DNA from 3 places in the Edwardsiella tarda ATCC 15947 genome. Region 1 is predicted to be linked to each of the others. Evidence: predicted binding sites of a transcription regulator. Region 1 holds the regulator's gene; each other region holds the start of a gene.
What was found. The regulator LexA, encoded in region 1, represses DNA repair genes until DNA is damaged. The targets are predictions, from matches to a motif close to TNCTGTATGTACATACAGNA.

Region 1 (9,862 bases):
TACGACGCGCACGCGAACGCACCTCCGTCGGTGTCAGGCCGGAAGAGTCGTCAATATACATATTGCGCTTCTCCAACAGCAGCCCCATGGTACTGGAGATGCGAGCCCAATCTTCGTCGTCCAACTGACCGGTACGGATGCGTGTCTGATCGACTCGCGACAACGAGGCCAACATACGCATCATGATCTGTTCGCCGGGCATCTCCAGGCTGAAGATCAGCACCGGTTTCTCTTGGGTCATCGCCGCGTTTTCGCACAGGTTCATCGCGAAGGTGGTTTTCCCCATCGACGGACGTGCCGCCACGATGATCAGATCCGACTTTTGCAACCCGGCGGTCTTCTTATCCAGATCTTGGTAACCGGTGGAGACCCCGGTCACCCCATCATGCGGACGCTGATACAGTTGCTCGATGCGCGAGACGGTATCTTCCAGGATGCGGTCGATGCTCTTCGGCCCCTCATCCTTGCTGGCGCGGTTCTCGGCGATCTGAAACACGCGCGACTCCGCCAGATCCAGCAGATCCTCGCTGCTGCGCCCCTGTGGATCGTAACCCGCATCGGCGATCTCGTTGGCAACGGCGATCATCTCGCGCACCACCGCCCGTTCACGCACGATGTCAGCATAGGCGTTAATGTTGGCAGCGCTGGGGGTGTTCTTCGCCAGCTCGGCCAGATAGGCGAAACCACCGACACTCTCCAGGTGGCCCTGCTGCTCCAGCGATTCGGAGAGGGTGATCAAATCGATCGGCCGCCCCAGCTCCAACAAGCGCTGCATCTCACCGAAGATCAGACGATGTGGACGGCTATAAAAGTCATTGCTCACCACGCGCTCGGCCACATGATCCCAGCGTTCGTTATCCAGCATTAGACCGCCCAGAACGGACTGTTCAGCCTCCAGAGAGTGCGGAGGTAGCTTGAGGCCCTCCATCTGGCGATCGCGGGGGGTCTCGCGGGATTTATTGCCGGGATTGTTACCTGCCATAGTGGGAATGCTTTACCTGTTGTGAGCCGTAGACGCGCGACAGTATAACCAATGCCAGCGCCGGACGCATGGAGTAAGTCGTAAGCAAGGACGAGAGAACGGATACCGCGGAGGAAGAGTCCGCACCGAATGGCGCGGACAGGTTAGCATGACGAAGTATACTCGGTGTCGCGCCGAGATCAGCGCAACACCTCCACACGATCGACATCGACGCTGACGCGCTCGGCGATATCCTTATCCACCGAGCCATACAGGCGTAGACGTGTCTGTGGCGTGGCATTCACGCCCCACCATACCTCCTGATCGATCTCGACCATCACATCGCCCTTAGCGTCCTGCAACAGATAATGCTGCCCACCGAGGCGGCTGACAATATGCCCCTCTAAAACGACCGGTTTATCATCCTGCATCCAACTATAACCATTAATCTCGGCGCTACTCACCGCCCCCATAACCGGACCGCTAAATCCGCCTAGGCTATAATTTTGCGTCATATTGTTGGTAAATGCGGCGCTAGCATTCATGCTAACCAGCAAGACGAATGCGCAGAGGATAAACCTATACATAGCTATCATTGAAATCCTATTTTTAGATTAATAACAAGACAATGCGATTATCTCTGCTCCTTCTTAAAAAATTATTAAGTCGTAAGCTGAAAGTGGCGGGAATAATCCGATTTTAGTGTCATGAAAATAAGTACTACAGCCAACCATGACAGTTAGAAGAGTAAAATAATGGGGAGAATGACACGAGCCAATCATCTATAAAATGATCTACGGCCAATGGTACTTATTAGTACCCAGAGAAAATACTATTGAATAAACCTATTTTATAAATTAATTAATAAAGGCGAGGGTGAAGACTGAATATCCGTGTCATAACGAAAATCGGTGCGCCCCGGCCAACGCCCAGGCGCCCGTCATTAACGAGATTGTTGCGGTTTCTGCCAGGCGCGATACAGCCATACCGCCACCAGGATCAAGGCCAACCAGGGCAACACCTTGATCGCCAGCACGAATAGGCCTCCGAACAACCAAAACAGAATGGAGAACACCGCCAACACGACGATCACGCCCAGCAACGAGATGCCGGCCAGCAGCATCAACACAAAGAATCCCAGAAACATCATCACTTCAAACATCGCACGCTCTCCAGTTGGCGTCCTCAGATATCATGACCGGATAAATTCAAGAATCGTGCCAAGCTGGATATATTCATTAACTCATTGAGTTAACAAGTATCTACTCGACATGCGCGCGGCAGCGTGCCGCTGATCATGGTCAGACTCACCAATGATTAGGCAATTTGACTCGCCCTCATACGCCCCGTTCAGTCTGGGGCGCACATGGGATGCGGCGGGTTACTCCCCCCGCCGCTCGACGAAACGCAGCGCCTGTTCGACCACCGCGATATCCGCCCCCGGACGATGAGCGTTCTCACTCAGGTGACGGCGCCACTGGCGTGCCCCCGGGATCCCCTGGAACAACCCGAGAATATGGCGGGTAATGTGCCCCAGATACGTTCCCTGGGCGAGTTCACGCTCGATGTAGGGGTAGAGCGCGCGTACCACCGCGATGCTGTCGGGCACCGCCGCTGTCGCATCGAATAACTGGCGATCGACCTGCGCCAACATCCCGGGGTTATGATAGGCCTCACGTCCCACCATCACGCCGTCGACATGGCACAGATGCGCCTGCGCCTCCGCCAGGCTCTTCACGCCGCCGTTGATGGCGATGGTCAACTGGGGAAAGTCCTGTTTGAGGCGATACACCCGCGGATAATCCAGCGGCGGCACCTCACGATTCTCCTTGGGACTCAGCCCCGACAGCCATGCCTTGCGCGCATGGACGATGAAGGTGTCACACTCCCCTTGCCCGGTAACGGTACCGATAAAGTCGCACAGAAACGCATAACTGTCCTGCTCGTCGATGCCGATACGGGTCTTGACCGTCACCGGGATCGATACCACGTCGCGCATCGCCTTGACACAATCCGCCACCAGCTGCGCCTCGCCCATCAGGCAGGCGCCAAAACGCCCATTCTGTACCCGATCCGATGGGCAGCCGACGTTAAGGTTGATCTCATCATAACCACGCGCCTCGGCCAACGCCGCGCAACGGGCCAGATCCGCCGGATTGCTGCCGCCCAATTGCAGCGCCAGCGGATGCTCCGGCTCGCTATAGGCCAGATAGTCACCCTTACCGTGGATAATCGCGCCGGTGGTCACCATCTCGGTATACAGCAATGTCTGACGACTCAGTAAACGATGAAAGTAGCGGCAATGACGATCGGTCCAATCGAGCATCGGCGCGATGGAGAAACGCTGAGAAGGAAATTCACCCGAGCCCTGACGCTCACGGGATACGGTCGCTGGTTCAATCTGTTGTGCCTGAGTCATTACTCGCTGTCTTCCACTATCATGCAAAGCCTAATTGCCTACCGCCGCCTGACGGTGCCGGATTCCGCCCGGGGATCGCGCGGGCGGCGATTCTAGCATATCCGCACAGAAAAACCGCAGCCTGCACATACCCAACACGCTAACGCCTTGCCGCCAACACCTCAGCCCCCCGCGCTGCCAGCAAGCGGTGGCTCGCTCCACGCATCCACGCACGCTTCGCCATACGCCTCGCTCGGTAATAGAAAAATCTCCCGGATCAGATCGGTGCGATTAGGATCGAGCCCCAACTTTTTACTCAGGGCTCGCTTGCAGTAGACCACCGCCTGTTCATGCATCCCTAACAGACGAGCGGTAGTGGTGATGTTATTACGGTAATAGAGACTGATGAGTACCGAGGCTTCACGTAGCGTCACGCCCCGCTGATACAACGTCATAAAACCGAAAGCATTCAGACGTTCCCGTAGCGAGCTACGCCCTCCACGAGAGGCGGACACGCCACGCGAATACGGCAAAAAACACAGATCCAACGGGTGAAAACTACGACGCTGGGTATGACGATGAAAGGCATCGTAGCTAAAGGCGTAGGTCCCGGGGAAAAACTGACTGACCAGATGGGTTAAATAGCTTTCCCGTCGATTAATGATAATCACCGGTAGCATGCTGTGCCGACGGATATCATCCATGCCGTGCAATAAGCGTTCACGGCGCCAGTCCGTCATCAACAGCATGCCGGATGATTCGGCGCGATCCACGAATTCAGGCAACAGGGAAAGATCCGTTAGTTGAATAATCGTAGAGTGTGGCTGGTAAATTGCGCAGATTGCCTGGCGTAAAGGCCAACTCTCGATCGCCACGATAATATCCATATCCATTATTATCCTTTCCGTCGTCTGCGCATCGCGGGCGATCGTGCGGCGCTAGAGGTCCACCGCTAGACCTCTCTATCTATTTATCGCTCCGATCAATAATGTCAGTCCACCCCAGCCAACACTCAGCGGGCCCAGTCAAAAACCGACATTCATTTAGAACAGGAAAAATTACCCTGTCATCCAGTACGCGTCTGCCCATCCGGCGAAATAGCAACGATATTTAGGACAAGAAAACAACAAGGCTGACCCTCAACCGGCAACCCCTACAACCCCTACAACCCCTACAACCCCGGGGTGTAAGTTTATTGAGGTTCTTTATGCGAGGGGTGGACTTAAATACTAGCGGTGATATTCCAACCTCATCACGCGGCCGTGGCGTAGCAGATGTCACCTAGACAAAGGCGCCCATTACGAGACAGGCCCTAATTGTGGTAAAATCACGGTACGCTACTGGCAGGAAACCGCACTCATGACCACCCCAAATTTGCAGCGACTGTTAACCCAAGCCGAGCAGCTCTGTCGGCAGAGGAATGTCCGCCTCACGCCACAGCGGATGGAGGTACTACGCCTCATGGCCGCCCAGCAAGGCGCCATCAGCGCCTATGATCTGCTCGATCTGCTGCGTGTCTCCGAACCTCAAGCCAAGCCGCCGACTATTTATCGGGCGCTCGACTTCCTGCTGGAACAAGGCTTCATCCACAAGATCGAATCCACCAATAGCTACGTGATGTGCCACCACCTCGACGAACCGAGCCACATCTCGGCGTTACTCATCTGCCACCGCTGCGGTCAAGTGCATGAGCGTCCAGCCGATGCCCTGCAACAGCAACTGGCACTACTGGCACAACAGGCGGGATTTAGCGTGCAGCACAGTGTGATCGAGGCACATGGCCTCTGTCAGGCCTGTGCGCAACAGCCGGCAGAGACAGAGCCCGCGTCACACTAATCCCGCGTCTCCCGCCTCCTCCTACGTTGCCGAGGGGGAGGGAAACCAACGATCCTCGCGCCAACAGCGTCGCCAGATCAGCCACAGAGACAGGCCACGCAGCGTCAAAAAGACCGCCAGCGCCAACCATAAACCCTGATTACCCAGCCAGGGCACGCTCAACAATGTCAGGCCATAACCCAACGCGGCCAATGCCATGCTGTTACGCATATCCGCCCCACGCGTCGCACCGATGAATACCCCATCCAATAGGTAACACCACACCCCGAGTAACGGCAACACCATCTGCCAAGGAAGATAAGCGATCGCTAATGCGCGCACTTGGGGCAACGTCGTTAATAGCTCAATGATGTCACGGCCAAACAGGCCATAGGCGACGGCAAATAGCAGGGCGACCATGCCGGCCTGACGGCAGGCGGCGCGCCATACCCGCTGCAATCCGGCGGCATCGCGCGCGCCATAAGCTCGACCAGAGTGTGCCTCAACCGCATAGGCGAAACCGTCGAGCGCGTAGGCGGTGAAGGTCAGCAGATTCATCAGCACCGCATTGACCGCGACCACGCTGGCCCCGAGACGCGCACCGATCACCGTCAGTGAGGCAAAGCAGATCTGCAATAGTAGCGAGCGCAGCATGATATCGCGGTTCAACGCCAGCAAACGGCGCAGATCGCCGCGCCAGGCGTGATGGAAATGTTCCCGCCGTAATCCACGCCGCCGCATGACATGCAGCAGCAACCCCACTCCCAATAACAGGGTGACGTAGTCGGCGATCAGGGTGGCCCACGCCGCACCGGCTACCTTCCAGCCCAGACCGACCACGAACCAGAGATCCAAAACGATGTTGACCAGGTTGCCCGTGACCAGCAGAAGGACCGGCGCCCGGGCATACTGCACCCCTAACAGCCAACCGAGGATCACCAGATTGGCCAAGGTCGCCGGTGCGCTCAGCCAACGAATGCTCATGAAGAGCTGCGCCTGAGCCTGAATTGCCGACTCGGCACCGACGATATGCAGAACCCATTCGATCAATGGGCCACGCAATACCACAATCGCGCCACCGGCCAGCAACGCCATGAGCAGGGGCTGAACCAAGGCTCGAGCCAGGGCCGGACGATCATCTGCGCCGTAGGCTTGGGCACATAGCCCGGTGGTACTCATACGCAAAAACAGCAATAACATGAACAGAAAGGTCGTCGCCATGCTGCCCACTGCTACCCCGCCCAGATAAACGGGTGAATCTAAATGGCCGATCACCGCCGTATCCACCACCCCCAGCAGGGGTACAGAGACATTGGATAGGATCATCGGCAACGCCAGGCGCCATAACGCCTTGTCCGCCTGCGGGAAACCTCGCATCCCTCCCCCTTATCAAGCTAGCCCGCGTTGACCGCGGCAAGCACCATAAAAAAACCCCGCGCACTCGATGTCCGCGGGGTAGAGAAATGACGGCGTGAATCGGCCGAGTGGAACCAAAACGGCTCAAGCCTGGGGCGATTTAGATCCAGTCGCCGTTACGGATCACTCCCACTGCCAGCCCCTCGATGGTGAAGTTCTGCTCGCGCAGATCGACGACGATGGGCTGAAAATCGCTATTTTCCGGCAACAATTGCACCACATTCCCCTGCTTTTTCAATCGTTTTACTGTGACTTCATCTTCAATGCGTGCCACAACAACCTGGCCGTTGCGTACATCCTGAGTCTTGTGCACCGCCAACAGATCGCCATCCAGGATGCCGATATCGCGCATCGACATGCCATTCACCCGCAACAGAAAATCGGCACTGGGTTTAAACAGCGAGGGGTCGACCTGGTAATACCCTTCGATATGTTGCTGCGCGAGCAAGGGTTCACCCGCGGCGACCTGACCGATCAAGGGCAAGCCAGACTCGTCCTCCATCAGCAGACGGATACCGCGTGAGGCGCCGGAGACAATCTCGATCACCCCCTTGCGCTGTAACGCTTTCAGGTGCTCCTCGGCAGCATTGGGCGAGCGGAAGCCGAGGCGCTGAGCAATCTCGGCACGCGTCGGCGGCATGCCGGTTTGCTCGATATGATCGCGAATCAGATCATAGACCTGCTGCTGCCTGGCCGTTAATGCTTTCATTCCGCCCCCTGTTCGTTTATACAGTTTTGCTGTGAGTATATACAGGTAGCGGATAATTTAAAACCGTGAAATACACAAAACAGCGGGCCCTAGGTGCGATCCCCGATAAGCCCCCAGCGCGCTATCAACGTCAATTTTTACTCTGTGCGCGGTAGATGCGCTGTGGGCGCCCCACCTTGCCGTAGACGATCTCTGCCACGATCTGTTGGCGTGCGGCGCAAAACTCTAGGTAACGGCGCGCCGTGGTACGGCTCAGCATCAAGCTCTGCGCCACGCTCTCTGCGGTATGGCGTGCCTGCTCATCGACGAATAACGCCTGCACCTTCTCCAGCGTCAAGGCATCGATGCCCACCGGCAGATCCTCTTTGCTGTCGCCGCGCGCATAGGCGTTATACATGCTATCGATCTGACGTTGGCTGGCATTCTGGCGCCCACTGAGCATGGAGTGACGCTGCTGATAACGCTCCAACGTTTGTCCCAAACGTTCGTAGGCGATAGGCTTAATCAGATAGTCGAAGGCGCCGCTACGCACCGCCTCGGAAACGGTATTCATGTCGCTGGCAGCGGTTGTCAACACCACACCACCAGGGTAACGTTGTTGAGCCAACTCATGCAGGAGTTGTACCCCTACCCCATCGGGCAAATAGTTATCCAATAAGATTAAATCCGGGTGAAAGCTTTTAATCATCGCCCGAGCTTGCGCCAGATTACCGGCCAGCCACAGTTGACCACAGCCGGGGTGATTACGAATAAACTCCGCGTGCATCTCAGCCAGTGGAGTCTCATCCTCGACGATTAATATATTGATTTTATTCATGCTCACTCTTCACCTTCGGGATAAATACAGAAAATAGGGTGCCATAGGGCTGGTTATCCTCCAGCGTAATGGTGCCCCCGCAACGTCCCACATAGCGGGCAATCAGGTAAAGGCCGATACCATGTTCCCCCGGTTCCTCCACCTTGCTACTGACGCCCTGCTCAAAAATTTTATCTTTCAACGCATCCGGCACGCCGCATCCTTGATCGGCGACCTCGATAATGACCTCCGCCCCCTCATCCGACAAGTACACCTCGACGCTCCCATTGCCCGCCGGGTTCTTCAGACTCGCATCGAAGGCGTTATCGAGCAGGTTGCCAAGCACCGCCGCGAATTCTGTACTATCTAAACCGCTGGGCAGGGCATGCAACTGGCTGCCTTCGACAATCGTCAACGTCAGCCCCAACTCGCGCGCCCGATGCACTTTACCAAACAACAGACCGGCAACCACCTTATCGCTAAAGGCATCGCGCAGATGATCGATCAACTGCTGTTGCTCCTGCGAGGCTCCGCGCACCATCTCTAACGCACGATCGTACTCCTTCATCTGTAGCAACCCGCTGAGGGTCGACATCCAGTTAAGATGCTCATGACGCACGGTGCGCAGGCTATCGACATACTGCCGGATCTGCGTCAATTGCGCATTCAGCGTATTGATATCATCTTTACTACGGAAACTGATGATCGCCCCAAGCAGGGTATCACCATCGCCGGAACGGATAGTGGCCCGATTGGCGATCACGTTCAAACCATTAAAGGTCAGAATGGCATCGCGCCGATCTTCATCGATACGATCGGTAAAGAAATCTGCCGGTGAAACGACCTGACTAATCGGCTGCCCCAGCCACTGGCGTCCCGGGGCACTCAGCCCCAACATTTTGCGGGCATTACGGTTTATTGCCGTGATCTGCCCCTCAGGATCGACGGCGATCAGCCCCTCGAATACCGCACCAAATAGCGCCTCCATCTGACGCACCACCTGCGCTATCTGACGAGGCTCCATGCCCATCATCTGCCGACGAATATGGGCGGCGAACAGCCAAGATAGTAGCATCATCAACACCAGTACCCCGACAAAGACGCCCGCCATCGGCAGCAAGAAGTCGAGCCGCCAGCTGTCGATCTTACTCACCAGATAACCCAGGGAAATGACGCCAATCACCTTCCCTTGATGGTCGAAGATCGGCGTCTTGGCGCGCATCGCCATCCCCAGCGACCCTTTGCCTGAGATAAAGTAACTCTCTCCCCGTTCGAGGGCGCCCGGCTTATTAAACTGCATCTTATGGCCGATCTTGGCCGGATTCGGGTGGTACAAACGAATCGCGTTACGATCGCCGATGACCACATAATCGAAGTCGGTACCAGTCCCCAGGCGATCGGCAATCTGCGCTAATCGGTGAACATCACGATCCTTCACCCCATCGATAATGCTATCCATCGAGGCGATGATCTTGGCCTGGTTCATCGCCATGTCACGCACTTGCCTCGTCATGTAGTCTTCAAAACTCGCGGAGAGGTATTTACCCAAGGCGGCGAACAGACAGCAAGAAACCAATAGTAACAGGAGGAAAATACGCAATGGGAACGCCATACGGCGGAAAAAATTTACCGCATTACTCTTTGGCATTCTTACCATCGTCATCTCACCTTTTAAGACATTTCGATTACCTTTAACACCCTCAAATGTAACCGATTTGTTTCCAGACAAACTGTCCATAATGTTTTTCTACTTTGCAGATTATCGCT
Region 2 (9,862 bases), 1.0 Mb from region 1:
CACTTCGATATGTTGATGTTCTTCGCCGATTCGATCCGTGGCCTGCAGGTTGGGGCGCCGGTCGAGTTTCGTGGTATCCGCTTGGGAACCGTCGCCCAGGTGCCCTTCTTCGTCAAGGGGCTCAATCAGCGCCTCGATGCCGATTATCGTATACCGGTGTTGGTGCATATTGAGCCGGAGCGTATCGATACCAATATGGGACCGGATTTCGATCTGCGTAAGCATCTGCTCGCGATCCGCCATGGCGGTCTGCGGGCGGCGTTGAAGTCGAGCAACCTGCTGACGGGGGCGCTCTATATCGATCTGGATTTCTATCCTAATACCAAGCCGTGGAAGGGGCCGGATGTGATCGATGGTATTCCGCTGATGCCAACCGTCAGTGGTGGGCTGGCACAGCTGCAGCAGAAGGTGACGGCGGTGTTGGATAAGTTCAACGCCTTGCCGCTGGAGCCGATGGTCAAGTCGGCAACCGCAACGCTGAAGACCAGCCAGGATACCATGCGTAAGACGCAGGAAACTCTGGATGCATTGAACGGGATCCTGTCCAGCAAGGCGATGCAGTCGTTGCCGGCAGATCTGCGGCAGTCGCTGATTGAGCTCAATCGTACCATCAAGGGGATTCAACCCGGTTCGCCGGCGTATAACCAGATGGTGGGTGATCTCCAACACTTAGATCAGGTGTTGCGCGAACTGCAACCCGTGCTGCGCACCCTGAATGAGAAGAGCAACGCGCTGGTGTTTGAGGCACCGGCGGGGAAAGATCCACATCCCAAGGGAGCGAAATGATGAAGAGAGGGATGATCCTGCTGGCGGCTCTGGTGCTGAGCGCCTGTAGCGGTGCCGGCTCGAAGCAGTACTACCAACTGCCGGTCGAGCCGGCGGTGAGTCGTGCGGTGACGCAAACGGCGGCGCAGCCGCACCAGTTGTGGGTGCAGCCGGTGAATGTGGCCGATTTACTGGGGGGGATGGGCGTTGTCTATCAGCAGAGCGATGTGCAGTTCGTCACCGCCAGTAACAACTTGTGGGCCAGTCCGTTGAGTCAGCAACTGACGCAATCTCTGGTCGCCGGGTTGGGGGCGGCGATGCCGGGTTGGTTGGTTTCGACCCAACCCCTAGGCATGAGTCAGGATAGCCTGACGGTGAATATCAATGCCTTCTATGGCCGTTACGATGGTAAGGTGGTGGTCGCCGGTGAATGGCTATTGATCCACCAGGGGGTATTGACGCAGCGAGCGTTCCACATCGTGTTGCCGCAACAGGGCGACGGCTATGATGCGTTGGTGCGCACGCTGGGGCAAGCCTGGCAACAGGAGATCGCCGCGATGGCGGGGCAGATCGCCCGCGCCGGATAAAGCGTTACAGCGTGTAAATCCTCTGCATTAACGCGCTCGCCCCCCTGACTCGGTGGCGAGCGTTTTTTTTATGTCCCTCAATCGATTAACTGACCGCGGCGATAGGCGGTGTGCGCTAGCGCGCAGTCAAAGAGAAGAAAGTGTGATCGCTGGATAAATTTTCATCATTGACCTGGTGGCTAAAAATAGCTATTGGTTAAGGGTGGCGGCGGCTGCCGACCACTGTTTTCTTTCCACCAGTGTAATCATGAGGGAAAAAAGGCATGAAGAGACAGAAACGCGATCGTCTGGAAAGGGCACAGGCCCGAGGCTATCAAGCGGGCATTGCAGGACGCTCTAAGGAAATTTGTCCCTATCACTCTCTGGACGCTCGTTCCTACTGGCTGGGAGGCTGGCGGCAGGCCATGGAAGACAGGTCTCTCATTGCGGTAGCCTAGCGCGACCGCCACGATTCGATAAGCAGAACCTCCATTTCGTGGGGGTTCTTGCCCTCTAAGCGCATAGCTCGACAATAAAAAAACGCAGCATAGCTGCGTTTTTAATCCATAGACCGCCTTGCGCGTTTAGAAAGCGCTGGTGTCTTTGAACAGGCCAACCTTGAGGTCGCTGGCGGTGTAGATCAATTTACCGTCGACGAGCACCTCGCCATCCGCCAGACCCATGATCAGCTTACGGTTGATGACGCGCTTGAAGTGAATGCGGTAGGTGACCTTCTTCGCCGTCGGTAGTACCTGACCGGTGAACTTGACCTCGCCGACGCCCAGTGCGCGGCCTTTGCCTTCGCCACCCAGCCAACCGAGGTAGAAACCGACCAACTGCCACATGGCATCCAGGCCGAGGCAGCCCGGCATCACCGGATCACCGACGAAGTGGCAGGCGAAGAACCACAGATCCGGATTGATATCCAGCTCCGCTTCAACGTAACCCTTGTTGTGGTTACCACCATCTTCCGTCATCTTGATGACGCGATCCATCATCAGCATGTTGCCTGATGGCAGCGGAGGTCCGCCTGCGCCGAACAGCTCACCACGACCCGATGCTTCCAGATCCGCCTTTGTATAGGACTCGCGTTTATCTACCATAATTCTCGTCAGCCTTTATCCAATGAAGCGCCCATCTTAGCTAACAGGTGTACGCTGAACAAGTCCGATCAGCCACGACCGAACCAGTTTAACCAGCGCAGCGGCCAAGGCAGTTGGCGCCGATCTAACAAGGGGTTGGCGGCGGCGATACGCGCCTGGATGGCGCCCAACAAGCTGGGGCCATTCTCGCTGAGATAGGCGACGCCGGTCAGTAACGGCAGGGCATCCTCGGCGTTCTCGACCGCCCAGAGATGGAAGGTTCCTGCCTTGACCGCCTCGACGACCTCGTCGCTGAGGCAGAGGTGACGGACATTGGTCGCGGGGATGATCACCCCTTGCTTCCCGGTCAAGCCACGGCGTTGGCAGGCCTCGAAGAAGCCTTCGATCTTCTCGTTAACGCCCCCGATGGGCTGCACATGGCCGAATTGGTCGACGGAACCCGTCACGGCGATCTGTTGGTCGATGGGGACCATGGCCAGGGCACTGATCAGCGCGCACAGTTCGGCCAGGGAGGCGCTGTCGCCATCGACCTCACCGTAGGATTGCTCGAAGACCAGCGAGGCGGAGAAGGGCAGTTGCTGATCCAGCTCCAACTCGGCGATCAGGAAGGCCTGCATGATCATCATCCCCTTGGCATGCAGATTGCCACCCAGTTCGGCTTTACGCTCCACATCCGTGAACTCGCCGTCACCCTGATAGACCACACAGCTGATGCGTGACGGCTCGCCGAAGAGCAGGGGATGGCCGGGATACTCCAAGACGGACAGGCCATTGATCTGGCCGATGGCGGCGCCTTCGGTCTCGATCAGTAACTGCCCGATCTCGATCTCATCATGCATGCGCTCGGCCAGATAGCTCTCGCGCCAACGACGGGCAGTTTGCGCTTGACTGAGCGCCTCGGCGTTGATGTGTGGATCGGCATACAGCGCGGCTTCGCGCAGTAGGCGCCCTAGCATGACGGGATTGAGTGGCAATAGGTTCTGATCGCCGCTATAGCGTACGGCGCTGCGCACCAGCAGTGGCCAGGCGTCTTGCTCGATGGGGGGAAGGTGTTGCTCGGCCGCCAGGGTCGTGACCAGGGCGCACCAGCGCCGCATGTCCTCCTCATCCATCAAGGGCATATCGACTTCGAACTCGCCATACAGCGCGCTGGCGCACAATTCGGGTTCCAACTCTTGGAAGTCGGCCAGCCCCTCGCGGTCACTGACCAGCAAGATCTTTAACTGCAACGGCATCTCGGGGATGGACTGTGGCAATGGCCGACTTTCGTCCGGCGCTAGCCACTGAAAACGCCCGCTGGTGACGAACTGTTTGAGGCGCATCCACAGTAGCGGCTGTGCCAGCAAGGTTCGCAGCGATAGGATCAGTACGCCCCCGTTGGCTTGATGCACCAGGCCGGGCTGTAGCTGGAGCCCGTTCTTACTCTGGCGCACGGTGCCAAATAGCTGCTCACCCTCACACCATTCGGCGCTGAGCACTCGCTGGCTGGCCGCCAGGTTATCGCTCGGCTGTGTGGCGGGCGCGACACGAATCTGGTCCGGTGTAATATCGTAGCGGCTACCATATAGCTCGCCAGGGGGCAGTAGTGCCTCGACGGCGTGTTGCAGACGCGTGAGGTGCTCACCATCGCAGTCAGCCTTGACCAGCATAAAGGGGCTGGGGGCATGGGCGTGGCAGAAGTGAGCCAGGCTATTCTCCAAACGGGGCTGATACTCGGCAAAGGTGATGGCCGACAGCGCGGCGGCACTGCTGAACACAGAGGTATAAGGAGTTGTATCGGGCAGTAGCGATTGCCACTCTAGTCGGAAGTTGCTCAACGTTGTCAAATCATCGTCAGTCAGAAAAAAACAATTATACAAGAATCCGCCTGGCTGCACAGGAAACTCCGTCTGCTGAGCGGGAGGATTGTGGGCTTTGTCGCCGACAGGTTAAATTTTGTGCTTTCTGCGGATTTTGATACGGCAAAAGTGAAAAAAATTGTTATCCTTAGTCATAAGTTACCGTGTCACGAGCAAACGATATGAAATATCAACAGCTTGAAAATCTAGAGTGCGGCTGGAAGTGGAAATACCTGGTGAAAAAGCAGCGGGAGGGGGAGTCGATTACCCGTTATCAGGAGTTGAGCCAGGCTCAGCAGGCGGTGGAGCAACTGTTGCGCTTGGAGCATGAGCCGGTAAAGGTACAGACGTGGATCCGTGAGCATATGGATCCGGCCTTGGCTAATCGGATGAAACAGACCATCCGTGCCCGTCGTAAGCGCCACTTTAATGCCGAAAACCAGCATACGCGCAAGAAATCCATCGATCTGGAGTTTTTAGTCTGGCAGCGTTTGGCGGCGTTGGCACAACGGCGGGGGAGTACGCTATCCGATACCATCGTACAGTTGATCGAGGATGCGGAGCGTAAGGAGCAGTACGCCAATCAGATGAGCTCGTTAAAACAGGATTTACAGGAATTTTTACGCGGTACCCAAGAGTGATGGGGGGCTTCTTGCCCGTCGCGAGTGGCGGGAGAATAGCGGCCATGCTCCTGTGACGGCGTTACGTTATTACCATAACGCATAATATTATCTATAATTAATCGCTTTATTATCTATACATAACGGATGTGATAACAGTCGCTAACGGCTTTATTTCGTGCGCATATTCCTAAAAAGAAAAAATAACGACGCTCTCCATATAAAAAAGAATAACTAAGCACTATCACCGTCGTTTGATTATTGCCTGCGCTCAGCGCGATCCCCTGCGGGAAATTAAAGATCGAGCGGATGAGAGAGGCTAGGGTAAGAAAATAAGCGGGGCTTGCTGGATGAATAGCGCGCATCCGGCGGTGTCGACGGGGACGTTAGCCGTGATGGCTCGCCTTGTGCTCGCTATGATAGCGCGATAAAAAACCCCGCAGAGCGGGGTTTTTATGCAAAGGTTATCGTGATTAAGCCTGCGGCTGAGTCACTTCGTCTTTGATGCCTTTCACTTCGATAACAACACGACGATCCGGGGCCAAGCAGTTGATCAGGGCAGCGCGCGGCTTCACGTTGTCACAGGTAGCACCGGTAACCGGATCCGCTTTACCCATACCACGGGCGGTGATCTTGTCAGCCGGGATGCCTTTAGAAACCAGGTAATCAACCACGGTCTGAGCACGCTGCTTAGACAGTTTCAGGTTGTACTGGTCGGAACCGATGCGGTCGGTGTAACCCAGAACGACGACAGAGCCGTCTTTCGGATCCATGCTGCTCAGCTGAGTGTACAGCTGATCCAGCGCCTGACGGCCTTCGGCCTTCAGGGTGTATTTGTTGAAGTTGAACAGGACGTCAGACTTCAGGGTGAAACGCTTGGTTTCAACGATCGGAGCCGGAGCCGGAGCCGGGATCGGAGCCGGAGCAACGACATCATCCTGACCGAAACGGTAGACAACGCCCAGGCTCAGCAGGGTGTTGTCCGGACGTGCGCCGGTCTGGCTGCTGGTGCCGATCTTGTTGACATACTGATAATCCAGACGGGTTGCCCAGTCTTTGTTCAGTGCGTACTCAACGCCGATCGCGGCCAGCGGAGAAACGCCAGTGTCATGACCAGATACATAGTCGGTAGCGTCAGATGCGTGAGCATCGGCGCGCCATACCATGCCGCCCAGACGGGTGTAGACGTCCAGGTTATCCATCAGCGGGTAGCTCAGTTTGGCAGCCAGCTGGATACCCTGTGCCTTGAACTTACCGTTCACGTCACCGGTGTAGCCCATGCGGCCCAGCCAGTCGTAGCCCATTTCGAAGCCCAGGTACGGATTAGCCTGGTAACCGAAGAAAGCACCGGCGCCCAGCTGATTCGGATGAGACTTCGTGGAGTCCATATTCTCAAAGCTGTTACCGATGTAGTGGGACCAACCCAGTTTACCACCTACGTACCAGGTATCGTCTTTCGGAGCTGCCTGAGCTACGGTCGCGAAACCTGCCAGTGCCACTGCTAATGCGATCGCTGTTTTTTTCATTTTGCGCCTCGTTATCATCCAAAATAGGCAATGAGCTATGTATAACACTAGCTCTTAGTTTAAAACCCTTTATCCGGCTGCCACTCAGTTTTATTACGCTGTTAGTCAGGTAATAATTATAGATATTCCACACAGCCGTCGTGATAACAAGTCTACAACGAGATTAAAAACTTACAAGTACGATGTGATTAGGCTCACCAAAAAAATTTTCTAGACGTGCACTTTGGCTAACAGGTGATGTTTTTTTGTTCATGGGAAGATGTGCCCGCTTCTTATGCCTTTCCCCGTTACACCCTGGTTTTACTATTATGGGAAAACGTATTTTTATCTTTACCGTGTGTATTCTTGGAATTGTCCTAAAGTGCTTCAGTGGAATTGTTCAGTCCGTCGCTTTATTGCGCGATGGCCTGAGGGAGATCGTGTTTCCTCCCAGGGCTGCATCAGGAGGCCGATGCTATTGCCGGCCTTTGCCGCCTGATTGAGACGCAATCGCTCACTCGCGGTGAGTGGCGGTAACCATCCGAGTACCACACTGTAGTTGCCGCTACGCAGTGCCTGTTCCATGGCATGGATCGCCTCACCCGCCTCGGCGCGTTGCAACTGCATCACTTTATTTACCGGTACGCCGCAGGCGGCGAGCCACTGCTTATTGGGCTTGTGTTGCGCGGTGATCCACAGTTGCCAACGCGATTGTTCTCCCAGCTGACGCAGCAATGGCGGCAGCAGCAATGATAACAGCGGTTGTTGATCGCCATAGCCGAATTCACTGACAAAGCCGCTTTGCGGCATCATCGCGACGGGTGAATAGGCGGGACGGTTGAACAGCGTGCGGTCAGTGGCAGGAGGCAACGAGGAGGTACGCATAATCGTGTTCTCTATCTGTATACTGTATGTCTATACAGTAATTCCAGCCTGACCGAAGATCAACCTATTTTTTTGAATGAGCCTCGCATTTATCGGATGTAAAACCACCTGTGCTCCGTTTGTGTATTGGGCGTTCATGCGGGATTAGTTATGTTGCTAACGGTTTCCCGTGACGACCTGATTAAAGGTCATTAATTGTGATGATTATTAAGGAGCTACGCATGAATGGATTGCTCGATGAAAAGCGTAGGGTTGCGGAGTCGCTGTTTGCGGATCTGGGACAGGTTTCGCAACGATCTCAGTTCGGTGGGCTCGGAGTCTGGTGTGATGGGGTGATGTTTGCCTTAATTGCCGAGGGTGAGCTATACCTGCGGGGCCGGGAGGCATTGGGGCGAGACTATGCGGCGCGCGGCATGTGCCCCTTTATCTATACCAAGCGCGGTTTCCCTGTCCGTCTCAATTATTATCGGGTGGATGCGGCGATGTGGCAGCATCCGCACAGCCTTGCCGATCTCCTCCAGCGCTCATTACAACAGGCGCGTAGCGATCAGGCCTCGCGTCTGGCGGCGATGATGCGTCTGCATACACGCCCTAATATCTCCATCAATATGGAACGGCGCTTGTACCGTATCGGTATCTATTCACTGGAGGATCTCGCCCGCGTGGGGGCGACACAGGCCTTTAGCCAACTGAAAGAGGCCAACCACCAAGTCGACGATCGTGTGTTGTTCGACTTGGCGGCGGCGGTGCAGGGCTGCCATAGCGCCGTCTTGCCACGGCCGTTAAACGAGGCGTTACGCCAGTGGTTGCAGGGCAACGCCCATCGCTGGCGTTATAAGAAGTAGCGCTAGTCAGATGGTTGCCAAGGGATCATACCAGCGATTTTTTTAGCCGGGTAAGTTCGGGCAGCAGCGCCAGCATCAGGCTGATCTGCTGCCGTACCAGCTGTCCGGTGCTATCCCCCGAGCGATCGGCATCCTGTAGGCGTTGATGCAGATGGTCGAGCGCCTGGCGCACGCGGGCAGCCAACGCTTCATCCTGGTAGTTTAGCGCATCGTCTATATAGCAAACCGCATCGTCGAGTAGCGCGAGAATGACCGGGTCATCCAGGCGCTGGCGATGGGCGCCGAGGGCGGAGATGTAGCTTAACAGGGTATGGTTGATCCCTAATAGGCGGAAGGCGGCCTCCTGCGACGGGGAGGCGTGGCGTGGCTCCAGTGACATGTTGGAGACGACGGCCGCCAGTTCGGCATCACAGTTGTGTGCATCGCGTCGGGCGATGCGGTACTCCAGTGCATTGGACTTGCCCTGGTGATATTGCACCAGAATGGCATCCAGATAGCGGCAGTCGGCATTCAGCGTGCGGGCGATCACCGCCGGCAATTGGCGGAAGTGCCAGTCTGGCCAGATAAAGGTCACCGCCGCCCAGGCAATGGCGCAACCCAGCAGCGTATCAAACACCCGTGGCCAAGCGACCTCGAATCCCTCTCCCAGGAGGTTGAAACAGAGTAAGACCAGCAGAGTAATAAACATGGTGGCGTGGGCATACTGCACGTTGCGAAAGGCAAAGAACAACACGCCACTGATCACGATCAGTAGCAGTTGCCCCTCCAACGAGGGGACCAGATACAGCACCGGTAGACCCAGGAGGATGCCGGCCAGCGTCCCGACGATACGCAGCCACAAGCGGCGTTTCGTGGCATGGTAGTTGGGTTGGCAGACGAACAGGCTGGTCAGCATGATCCAGTAACCATGTCGCATGCCCGATAATTGGATGAAGGCATAACCGGCGACTAATACCGCGGCCATGCGTACCGCGTGGCGAAAGAGGGGCGATTGTGGGGTGAGGTGGCGGCGGATACGTAACACCATATCGTGCCAACCGGTGATGCGATCTTCGGCGAGCGTGCTCTCTTCCGCCTGTGTCTCCGCCAGCGTCTGCTCCGACTCGATATTCGCCAGTTGCGCATCGATGGCGCGCAGGTTAATCAGTAGATTGAATAGTGACTTGACCAAGACATGCTGGCGGCCATGCTGGGCTGCGAGACGCTCCAGCGTCGACTCCAAATGACAGAAAGCGCGCTCGAAGCGAGCGTCGTGCTGGTAGTGTTGCACCAGGATGATGCTCTGGGCGAGTTGCGTACAGGCGCGAGCCTGGAGCATCAATAGGCGCTGGAAGCGGAACAGCACGTCGCTGTAACGGAACATCTCACACAGTTGTTGATATTGAAAGTGCGAGGAGCTGGCGCGTTCGTGGATATCCTGTGCCACGAAGTAATAGTGCATCATGCGCCGTGTGCTGCGCTGGCCACGATCGCCGCGTAGACGAGTGAGCAGCGTGAGTTTGGTCTGGTTGAGGGTGCTGACCAGGGCACTATTCGCCATGGCGACATCGATCAGCGGTTGATCCATCTGCTCTTGATCGGGATCGAAAAGATTGGATTTGGCATCCAGGTAGGCGGCCAACTGGTTATAACTGCGTGCGATCCCCTCCTGTACCGGGCGGATAGGGAACAGCAGATGGGCGATCAGCGTCAACAGGTTGTACCACACGGCGCCCAGCAACAGCAGTAGAGGCTG
Region 3 (9,862 bases), 1.6 Mb from region 1:
TCGCCCAGTACCTCGTCCAGGGTACGGTTTGTATGTAGGACGATGTTGCCGCTCTTAACTTTATCCATCATGCGGTCGATGAGGATCTTCTCGGCGCGGAAGGTGTCGCGGCGGTGGATCAGATGCACCTTGGCGGCGATGTTGGCCAGATAGAGGGCCTCTTCGACAGCGGTATTCCCCCCCCCGATGACGGCCACCTCTTGCTGGCGATAGAAGAAGCCATCACAGGTGGCGCAGGCGGAGACGCCACGCCCCTTAAAGGCCTCTTCCGAGGGGAGTCCCAGGTAGCGGGCGGAGGCACCGGTAGCGATGATCAGCGCATCACAGCTGTACTCCTGGCTATCGCCGAATAGGTGGAAGGGACGCTGGCTCAGATCGACGCGTTGGATATGGTCGAAGACGATCTCGGTGTTGAATTTGGCCGCGTGCTGGTTCATCCGCTCCATCAGCAAAGGGCCGGTTAGCCCTTCCGGATCGCCGGGCCAGTTCTCCAGATCGGTGGTGGTGGTCAATTGCCCCCCCTTCTCGACCCCCGTGATCAGTACCGGATTGAGGTTGGCGCGCGCGGCATAGACGGCCGCGGTATATCCCGCCGGGCCAGAGCCCAGAATGAGAAGCTTGCAATGTTTTACGGAGCTCATGAGATCCTCTTTTCCTCTGTGGTACACCTTGTATGGCTGCTGATTTTAAGAAAACTTGCGGATTAAAAAAAGCATGCAAAAAAGATGTTATCAATCTGTGTGATAGGTATTTTCTATCAATAAACCTAACCAATCTTAGCAAGATGCGCTGTTTTCACATGGATATCCAGTCTTTTTAACGGGAATTTTTCCTTTATATTGCTTAAAAGTAGCAAAATCATCCTGCAATCGTGTGGTGATTTTAACCTGAGCAAACGTTGCCTTACGGGCTTATTCGGCAGGTTCCTCTGGTTTTATTTCTTTTGCTTTGACAATCGGCTGTTCATTTGCGAAAACATGGAGAAGAGGTGGGGATTTAGGCCCGATTTACTGGCTGTATGCTTAGCGATGATGCGCTTTGTGTCGCTGTCAGGTCAATCGTCCTCTCTTCTGGGCGGCGTTCCGCCGAGGCGTGCGTAGTAGCATGATGACGCTGTCATGCTGGGCGCGTTGTGAGCCGTCCTGCCGTACACCACGGGTGTGGTACTGGCAGGCAGTAGGAAAACCGGGGTGATCCCGGGAGGTTGTTAAGCGCGGCGTTCCGGGCTATCCGGCGGTCGCAGGAGGTGGCAATGGAAATTGCCAATTGACGGGCAGGCATAACATCTTCTTTTGAGACGATTCTTGGGCAATAACCGCTTGCCGCAAGGGGGTCGCAGAGAAGAGTATAAGAGAGATAACAAGATGGTAGATAATAAGAAACGCCCCGGTAAGGACCTTGATCGTATCGACCGCAATATCCTCAATGAGCTGCAAAAGGATGGTCGAATCTCCAACGTTGAGCTTTCCAAACGTGTAGGGCTTTCGCCGACACCGTGCTTGGAGCGTGTGCGCCGTCTGGAGCGGCAGGGATTTATTCAGGGGTATACCGCGCTATTGAACCCGCATTATTTGGATGCCTCGCTGCTGGTGTTCGTCGAGATCACCCTGAATCGTGGGGCGCCGGATGTGTTTGAGCAGTTCAATACGGCGGTGCAGAAATTAGAAGAGATCCAGGAGTGTCACCTGGTGTCCGGTGACTTCGACTATCTGTTGAAGACCCGTGTACCCGATATGTCCGCGTACCGTAAATTGCTCGGGGAGACCCTGTTGCGTCTGCCGGGCGTTAACGACACCCGCACCTATGTGGTGATGGAAGAGGTAAAGCAGAGCAACCGCTTGGTGATCAAGACGCGCTGATCGCGGGCAGGTGCAAAGCCGCAATAATTTGGGTACACTCCTGTGTATGTATACAGTTTCAGCGCCGGGATACGCCTCGGCGCTGTTCTTATGGCGGGCAGGCCAGATAACATGTTCGCAATGGCAGACAACAGGGCCCTGGAGAGCCTTTCTTGAGCCAGGAATATACAGAAGATAAAGAGGTCGTCCTCAAGCATGTAAGCGGTGGACGGCGAGTGTACGAGGCGCTACTTATTCTGGTCGCGCTATTTGCCGTCTATATGATGGCGTCCTTGATCACCTTCGACCCCTCCGATCCCAGTTGGTCGCAGACCGCTTGGCATGAGCCCATTCATAATATTGGCGGCGGCGCCGGAGCCTGGCTGGCCGATACGCTCTTTTTCGTCTTTGGCGTGCTGGCGTATGCCTTGCCGCCGATTATGTTGGTGTTGTGTTGGGTCGCCTACCGTAAACGGGACGATAATGGCTATGTCGATTATTTCGCCATCGCCTTACGCCTGGTGGGCATGCTGGCGCTGGTAGTCGCGTCCTGCGGGCTCGCGGCATTGAATGTGGATGACCTTTACTACTTTGCCTCCGGCGGGGTGATCGGCAGCCTGATCAGCAGCGCGGCGTTGCCGTTGCTGGGGAGTATCGGCGCGACGCTGGCCATGCTGGGCGCGTGGGCCGTCGGCTTGTCGCTATTTACCGGCTGGTCTGGTTGACCATCGCCGAGAAGATCGGGGCGACCTTGCTCGGTGCCTTGACCTTTATGAGCAATCGCTCGCGTCGCGATGAGGCGGTAGAGGATGAGTACGACGATGACGACGAGCGGGACGATGTCGACGAGGCGCCAGTGGCCGCGCCTTCGACTGGGCGAGTCGATCCATTGTTGGATGACGAGGCCCCGGATCCCCTGTTTACCGGGTTGAGTGCGCGTGATGAGGCGCAGCCGGACGATCCGTTACTGGCCCCGACGGCGGTGAAGGGATTGCGTCCGTTGGATCAGGTCGATGATACTCCGCTCGAGGCGGTAGCACAGGACAATGAGGTCGCGGGGATAGCCGCGGCCGAGCCGACCCTCACCCATGCGCCGAGTGGCGGCACGATCGATGCGCCGCACACGGCCTCGCCTGCAGCGGCGGCGACGCAGTCAGCGACGACGCTGGCATCGGGCGCGCCATCGTTCGTCCCGGCTCAGCCGTTGGTGACGCCTTCGGCGGCAGCGGCTCAGGCAGCGACGACGCAGACATCGAGCGTGCAACCGTTCGTTCCCGCTCAGCCGTTGGCGACGCCTTCGGCGGCGGCTCAGGCAGCGACGACGCAGGCATCGGGCGCACAACCGTTCATCCCGGCTCAGCCATTGGCGACGCCTTCGGCGGCGGTGACCCGGGCGCCGAGTTCCCTGCTGTCGGAGGCCTCCTTCTCCGCCGTGGCCGCGGAAGACGCGCCGTCCTCGGCGAGCGAGTCCCCTTATCGCTTTAGTGCCAGCGACGCGGAGAGTGACGTGTCGTTGGCGCCGATGTACCCCTTTAACCCGTCCGAAAACCCGTCCGACGCGCGTCCCCAGGCATCCGCCTCGGCGCACTCCGTCGGCGGACGTTCCCCCTCGTCGCGCGACGTCGAACCGCCGCTGGGTCACTGGCCGAGCGAGTCGGAACCGGCTGCGGCGGGTCCGCGCGCGGCTTCGTCGAGCGATCTGCCCTATATCAATCCGGGTCTGTCGCCGGATCTACCGGTGTTCGGGGCGGCCAGCCGCCACGAGGATCTGGCGCTTGGCGCGGCCGCCAGCGCCGCCTTCACACCGGCTATCGGCGCCCTGGATGGGGGGCCGCAGGTGAAGCAGGGCATCGGCCCCGAGTTGCCACGGCCCAATCCGGTACGTATCCCGACGCGACGGGAGCTGGCTTCGCTAGGGATCAAACTCCCCTCGCAGCGGATGGCGGAAGAGCAGGCTCGGCGCGAGGCCCAGCAACGCCGGGCGCGTGAGGAGCAGGCGGAGCTGGAGCAGATGCCTGAGGTGCAGGTGACGCCGTTGGGCGCGCCAGCGCAAGCCTCTGCGGATCTGGCGGGTCAGTCTATCTTTGCGCAGGCCACGGCACGGGCTACGGCCGAGCGTGTGACGAGCGCGGAGGCAGACAGCGCCGCGGCGTCCTTGCCCCACTTCTCCGCCTACTCCGAGCCTAGCGCTGCGGCGTCGGTTGAGACGACGGAGGATGAGGATCGTGCCAGCCTGCTGGAGCAGGCTGCACTGCGTGAGGCCTTTGTCAGCCAGCAACGCGCCCGTTATGGTCAGGCCTATCTGCATGAGGGCGAGGATGAGCATGCGTTGGAGCAGGCGCGCTTGCAGCGTGAGTTTGTCGCCGCTCAGCAGCAGCGTTACGCCGATGCGTCGGCCACGCCTGCGCCGACCGCCTCCGTCGCGCCAACGCCACCTGCGCAGACAGCACCCGTCGCCCCGCCAGCGCATCGCCCCGCGCCGGTCGCGCCGCAAACAACATCGGCGGCGCACGATGGGCTGCTTAACTTCTCCGCCCGCGAGGTCTTGGCGCGCGCGGAGCCGTCGCCATCGGATAGCGCGCTGGCCGACTTTGACTTCGCCGCCGTGGATGAGGGGCCGATAGAGCCACTGTTCACGCCATCGCCGCTGCCCAGCAGCGCGCTGGAGGCCCCGACCCATGACGTCACGCCGCCTCAGCCGCTGGCGGCCAGTGGCCATACGCCCGCTCAGGTCAATCCGCAGGATGCCCTGGTGCATCCCTTCCTGATGCGTGATGAGCGGCCACTGCACAAGCCGACGACACCGCTGCCGACGCTGGATCTGTTGGCCTCACCGCCCGCCAATGCCGAGCCGGTGGATATGTTCGCCTTGGAGCAACAGGGGCAGTTGGTCGAGGCACGCCTGGCCGATTATCGGGTCAAGGCGTCGGTGGTCGGCATCTCGCCGGGGCCGGTGATCACTCGCTTCGAGTTGGATCTGGCGCCGGGGGTGAAGGCGGCGCGTATCTCTAACCTGTCGCGCGATCTGGCGCGTTCGCTCTCCGCCGTTGCGGTGCGCGTGGTGGAGGTGATCCCGGGTAAACCCTATGTCGGTCTGGAGTTACCGAACAAGCACCGCCAGACGGTCTACCTGCGTGAGGTACTCGACTGTCCGCAGTTCCGCGACAGCCCGTCGCCGCTGACGGTGGTGTTGGGTAAGGATATCGCCGGTCAGCCGGTGATCGCCGACCTGGCTCGCATGCCGCACCTGCTGGTGGCCGGTACCACCGGTTCCGGTAAGTCGGTCGGGGTCAACGCGATGATCCTCAGCATGCTGTTCAAGTCGACGCCGGATGAGGTGCGCTTCATCATGATCGACCCGAAGATGCTGGAACTGTCGGTGTATGAGGGCATTCCGCACCTGCTGACCGAGGTGGTCACGGATATGAAAGATGCCGCCAACGCCCTGCGCTGGTGCGTCGGCGAGATGGAGCGGCGTTATCGCCTGATGTCGGCGCTCGGGGTGCGTAATCTGGCGGGATACAACGATAAGGTCCGCCAAGCGGCCGAGATGGGGCGTCCGATCCCCGATCCGTTATGGCGTCCGGGGGATAGCATGGATGCCTTGCCGCCGGCGTTGGAGAAGCTGCCCTACATCGTGGTGATGGTGGATGAGTTCGCCGACCTGATGATGGCGGTGGGTAAGAAGGTCGAGGAGCTGATCGCGCGCCTGGCGCAGAAGGCGCGTGCCGCGGGGATCCATTTGGTGCTGGCGACGCAACGCCCGTCGGTCGATGTGATCACCGGCCTGATCAAGGCCAACATCCCCACCCGAATCGCCTTTACCGTCTCCAGCAAGATCGACTCCCGCACCATCCTCGATCAGGCCGGGGCGGAATCGCTACTGGGCATGGGGGATATGCTCTACATCCCGCCCAATACCTCGATGCCGGTGCGTGTTCACGGCGCCTTCGTGCGTGATGAAGAGGTTCATGCCGTGGTGCAGGACTGGAAGGCGCGTGGGCGTCCACAGTATATTGATAGCATCACCGCCTGTGAGGATGGCGAGGGCGGCGCTGGTGGCGGCCTGGACAGCGACGATGAGCTCGATCCGCTGTTCGATCAGGCGGTCGCCTTCGTGATCGATAAGCGTCGCGCCTCGATCTCCGGGGTGCAGCGCCAGTTCCGCATCGGCTATAACCGGGCGGCGCGCATCGTCGAGCAGATGGAGGCGCAGGGGATCGTCAGTCCGCAGGGGCATAACGGCAACCGTGAGGTGTTGGCGCCCCCGGCGGGTGATTACGATTAATCGCGTGCTGGCGCGTGGTTTTTCCCGCGTGCCAGCGTACGCCTTGGCGTATACTCATTACGCGGTGCCATGTCTGCCCGTGGCTGCGCTGGTCCGGGTAGACCGAACTTATTCTTGTTGAAGGTAATCATTCCGATGAAAAAGCTGTTAGTTGCCTGCTGTGTTGTCGTGAGCGGCATGATGTCGGCCTCCGTTCTGGCGTCGCCGAGCAGCGATCTGCAAGGCCGTCTGAACAAGGTCAATAGTTTCCATGCCAGCTTTACCCAGGCCGTCAGCACGGCGGATGGGACGGCGGTACAACAGGGTGAGGGCGAGCTGTGGGTGAAGCGTCCCAATCTGTTTAACTGGCACATGACCTCACCGGATGAGAGCGTGCTGGTCTCCGATGGCAAAACCTTGTGGTTCTACAATCCGTTCGTCGAGCAGGTCACGGCCACCTGGTTAAACCGAGCTACCAGCAATACGCCGTTTATGCTGATCACCCGTAATGACGCCAGCGAGTGGGCGCACTATAACGTGACCCAGCAGGGTAACACCTTCGATCTGACGCCGAAGAGCAACAAGAACAACCTGAAGAAATTCACCATTACCGTGTTGCCGGATGGCACCATCAATGGCTTCAGTGCCGTCGAGCAGGACGGTCAGCGCAGCGTCTATACCCTGAAGCGCCAGCAGAATGGGGCGGTCGATGCGGCCAAGTTCCGCTTCACGCCACCGCCGGGCGTGACGCTGGACGATCAGCGCCAGAAGTAAGCCCAGGACGCCGCTCGTGAGTAATCTCTCCCTCGACTTCGCCCAGGATACCTTCCAACCGCTGGCCGCGCGCATGCGGCCGCAGACGTTGGAACAGTATATCGGTCAGCGTCATCTGTTGGCGGCGGGCAAGCCGCTGCCGCGCGCCATCCTGGCCGGCCACCTGCACTCGATGATCTTGTGGGGGCCGCCGGGAACCGGTAAGACCACGTTAGCGGAGTTGATTGCGCGCTATGGCCATGCCGAGGTGGAGCGCATCTCGGCGGTCACCTCGGGGATCAAGGAGATCCGCGAGGCGATCGAGCGGGCGCGCCAGAATCGCGATGTCGGTCGGCGCACGATCTTGTTCGTCGATGAGGTGCATCGTTTCAATAAGAGTCAACAGGATGCCTTCCTGCCGCATATCGAGGATGGCACCATTACCTTTATCGGCGCCACCACCGAGAACCCCTCCTTCGAACTGAACTCGGCGTTGCTGTCGCGCGCACGGGTCTATTTGCTCAAGGCGCTGGAGGCGCAGGACATCGTACAGGTGTTGCAACAGGCGATGAGCGATAGCGAGCGTGGCTACGGTGGGCAGGATCTGCTGCTGCCGGAGGAGACGCGCGATGCACTGGCGGAGCTGGTTAATGGCGACGCCCGTCGGGCGTTGAATACCCTGGAGATGATGGCCGATATGGCCGAGGTGGATAGCCAGGGCCAGCGTCGCTTGACAGTGGATCTGCTGCGTGCGGTCTCCGGCGAGCGCAGCGCGCGCTTCGATAATCACGGCGATCGCTATTATGATCTGATCTCCGCGTTGCATAAGTCGGTGCGCGGGTCGGCGCCGGATGCCGCCCTGTACTGGTATGCTCGCATCATCACTGCGGGGGGCGATCCGTTGTATGTGGCGCGGCGCCTGCTGGCCATCGCCTCGGAGGATGTGGGCAACGCCGATCCCCGCGCGATGCAGGTGGCGATCGCCGCCTGGGACTGCTTCACTCGCGTCGGTCCGGCGGAAGGGGAGCGTGCCATCGCCCAGGCCATCGTCTACCTGGCCTGTGCGCCGAAGAGTAACGCGGTGTATACCGCCTTCAAGGCTGCCCTGCGCGACGCCAAGGAGCGTCCGGACTATGACGTGCCACCTCATCTGCGCAACGCGCCGACCAAGCTGATGAAGTCGATGGGGCTGGGCGAGGAGTACCGCTACGCCCACGACGAGCCCAATGCCTACGCGGCGGGCGAGGTCTACTTCCCGCCGGAAATGGCGCAGACGCGCTATTATCAGCCGACCTCGCGCGGCCTGGAGGGCAAGATCGGCGATAAGCTAGCCTGGCTCGCTGAGCAGGATCAAAATAGCCCGACAAAACGCTACCGCTGATCCATTCATTGCGGTAAGGTTATGAAGAAATCCGCTTTGCATTGAGTGCGTTGCCGCCATCGCGACGGCCGCTTCAGTGTATGAGTTTATTAAAACCCCTCAATAATTCACAGGATTAGCATGCTAGATCCCAATCTGCTGCGTAATGAGCTAGACGCAGTCGCCGAAAAACTGGCTCGCCGAGGCTACAAACTGGATGTTGACACACTGCGTCAGCAGGAAGAACGCCGTAAAGTGTTGCAGGTGGAGACGGAATCCCTGCAAGCCGAGCGTAACTCGCGATCCAAATCCATCGGTGCGGCCAAGGCCCGGGGTGAGGACATCGAGCCGCTGCGCCGTGAAGTCAACGAATTGGGTGAAAAGCTGGATGCCGCCAAGGCCGAGCTGGACCAGCTCCAGCAGGAAATCCGTGATCTGGCGCTCTCCATCCCCAACCTGCCGGATGACTCTGTCCCGGTCGGCAAGGATGAGAACGATAACCTGGAGGTCAGCCGTTGGGGTGAGCCGCGTCACTACGATTTCGAGGTGCGCGACCATGTGACCCTGGGCGAGATGGCCGATGGTCTGGACTTCGCCGCCGCGGTGAAGCTGACCGGTGCCCGTTTTGTGGTGATGAAAGGTCAGATTGCCCGCATGCACCGCGCACTGGCGCAGTTTATGCTGGACCTGCATACCGAGCAGCACGGCTATCTGGAAACCTATGTCCCGTACCTGGTGAACCACGATACCCTGTACGGTACCGGTCAGTTACCGAAGTTCGGTGCGGATCTGTTCCACACCCGTCCGCTGGAAGAAGAGGCTGATAGCAGCACCTATGCGCTGATCCCGACCGCCGAAGTGCCGGTGACCAACCTGGTGCGCGGCGAGATCCTGGACGAGAGCGAACTGCCGCTGAAGATGACGGCGCACACCCCGTGCTTCCGCTCTGAAGCCGGCTCCTATGGCCGTGATACCCGTGGTCTGATCCGTATGCACCAGTTCGATAAGGTCGAGCTGGTTCAGATCGTACGCCCGGAAGACTCCATGGCGGCATTGGAAGAGCTGACCGGCCATGCCGAGAAGGTGTTGCAGCTGCTGAATCTGCCGTACCGTAAGGTACTGCTGTGCACCGGCGACATGGGCTTCGGCTCCAGCAAGACCTACGATCTGGAAGTCTGGGTCCCGGCGCAGAACACCTACCGTGAAATCTCCTCCTGCTCCAACATGTGGGATTTCCAGGCGCGCCGCATGCAGGCCCGCTATCGCAGCAAGGAAGACAAGAAGCCGCGTCTGCTGCACACCCTGAACGGTTCCGGCCTGGCCGTAGGCCGTACGCTGGTCGCCGTGATGGAAAACTACCAGCAGGCCGATGGCCGTATCCAGGTGCCGGAAGTCCTGCGCCCGTATATGAATGGCCTAGAATATATCGGTTAATCGCCCTCGCGCTGTATCGACGAAGACCCCGCCTCGCGGGGTCTTTTTTTTTGCCGGGTGAAAAGCGCCTGCTCGGCCGGGGGCAGTAACGCCTTTCGCGCAGGATTTGCTTGGGCGTCTGTCTGCGTTAAGTGCGAGCGGCCGGATCCCACCGGAAAGGCGAGTCATCTCGCTGGCGTCAGCGCGTCGTTTCTCTGTGTGATCTCAGGC

Region 2: the regulator LexA is predicted to act here: its motif matches at 7,303-7,322, upstream of sulA (SOS-induced cell division inhibitor SulA).
Region 3: the regulator LexA is predicted to act here: its motif matches at 1,898-1,917, upstream of DCL27_RS17835 (DNA translocase FtsK 4TM domain-containing protein).

The regions. Positions count from the first base shown of each region.
Region 1 covers NZ_CP084506.1:3,302,540-3,312,401, forward strand. The annotation lists gene dnaB (replicative DNA helicase) at 1-982, opposite strand, end outside; gene DCL27_RS15335 (NirD/YgiW/YdeI family stress tolerance protein) at 1,162-1,548, opposite strand; gene pspG (envelope stress response protein PspG) at 1,905-2,123, opposite strand; gene dusA (tRNA dihydrouridine(20/20a) synthase DusA) at 2,343-3,380, opposite strand; gene DCL27_RS15350 (hypothetical protein) at 3,542-4,252, opposite strand; gene zur (zinc uptake transcriptional repressor Zur) at 4,719-5,195, shown strand; gene dinF (MATE family efflux transporter DinF) at 5,217-6,551, opposite strand; gene lexA (transcriptional repressor LexA) at 6,691-7,299, opposite strand; gene dpiA (two-component response regulator DpiA) at 7,430-8,116, opposite strand; gene dpiB (sensor histidine kinase DpiB) at 8,109-9,752, opposite strand.
Region 2 covers NZ_CP084506.1:2,264,109-2,273,970, reverse strand. The annotation lists gene pqiB (intermembrane transport protein PqiB) at 1-786, shown strand, start outside; gene pqiC (membrane integrity-associated transporter subunit PqiC) at 786-1,352, shown strand; gene rmf (ribosome modulation factor) at 1,616-1,789, shown strand; gene fabA (bifunctional 3-hydroxydecanoyl-ACP dehydratase/trans-2-decenoyl-ACP isomerase) at 1,916-2,434, opposite strand; gene DCL27_RS10545 (AAA family ATPase) at 2,503-4,251, opposite strand; gene matP (macrodomain Ter protein MatP) at 4,455-4,913, shown strand; gene ompA (porin OmpA) at 5,366-6,418, opposite strand; gene sulA (SOS-induced cell division inhibitor SulA) at 6,785-7,282, opposite strand; gene DCL27_RS10525 (TfoX/Sxy family protein) at 7,504-8,127, shown strand; gene yccS (YccS family putative transporter) at 8,153-9,862, opposite strand, start outside.
Region 3 covers NZ_CP084506.1:1,287,301-1,297,162, forward strand. The annotation lists gene trxB (thioredoxin-disulfide reductase) at 1-641, opposite strand, end outside; gene lrp (leucine-responsive transcriptional regulator Lrp) at 1,365-1,859, shown strand; gene DCL27_RS17835 (DNA translocase FtsK 4TM domain-containing protein) at 2,012-2,563, shown strand; gene DCL27_RS17840 (DNA translocase FtsK) at 2,521-6,126, shown strand; gene lolA (outer membrane lipoprotein chaperone LolA) at 6,262-6,879, shown strand; gene DCL27_RS05985 (replication-associated recombination protein A) at 6,896-8,239, shown strand; gene serS (serine--tRNA ligase) at 8,360-9,652, shown strand.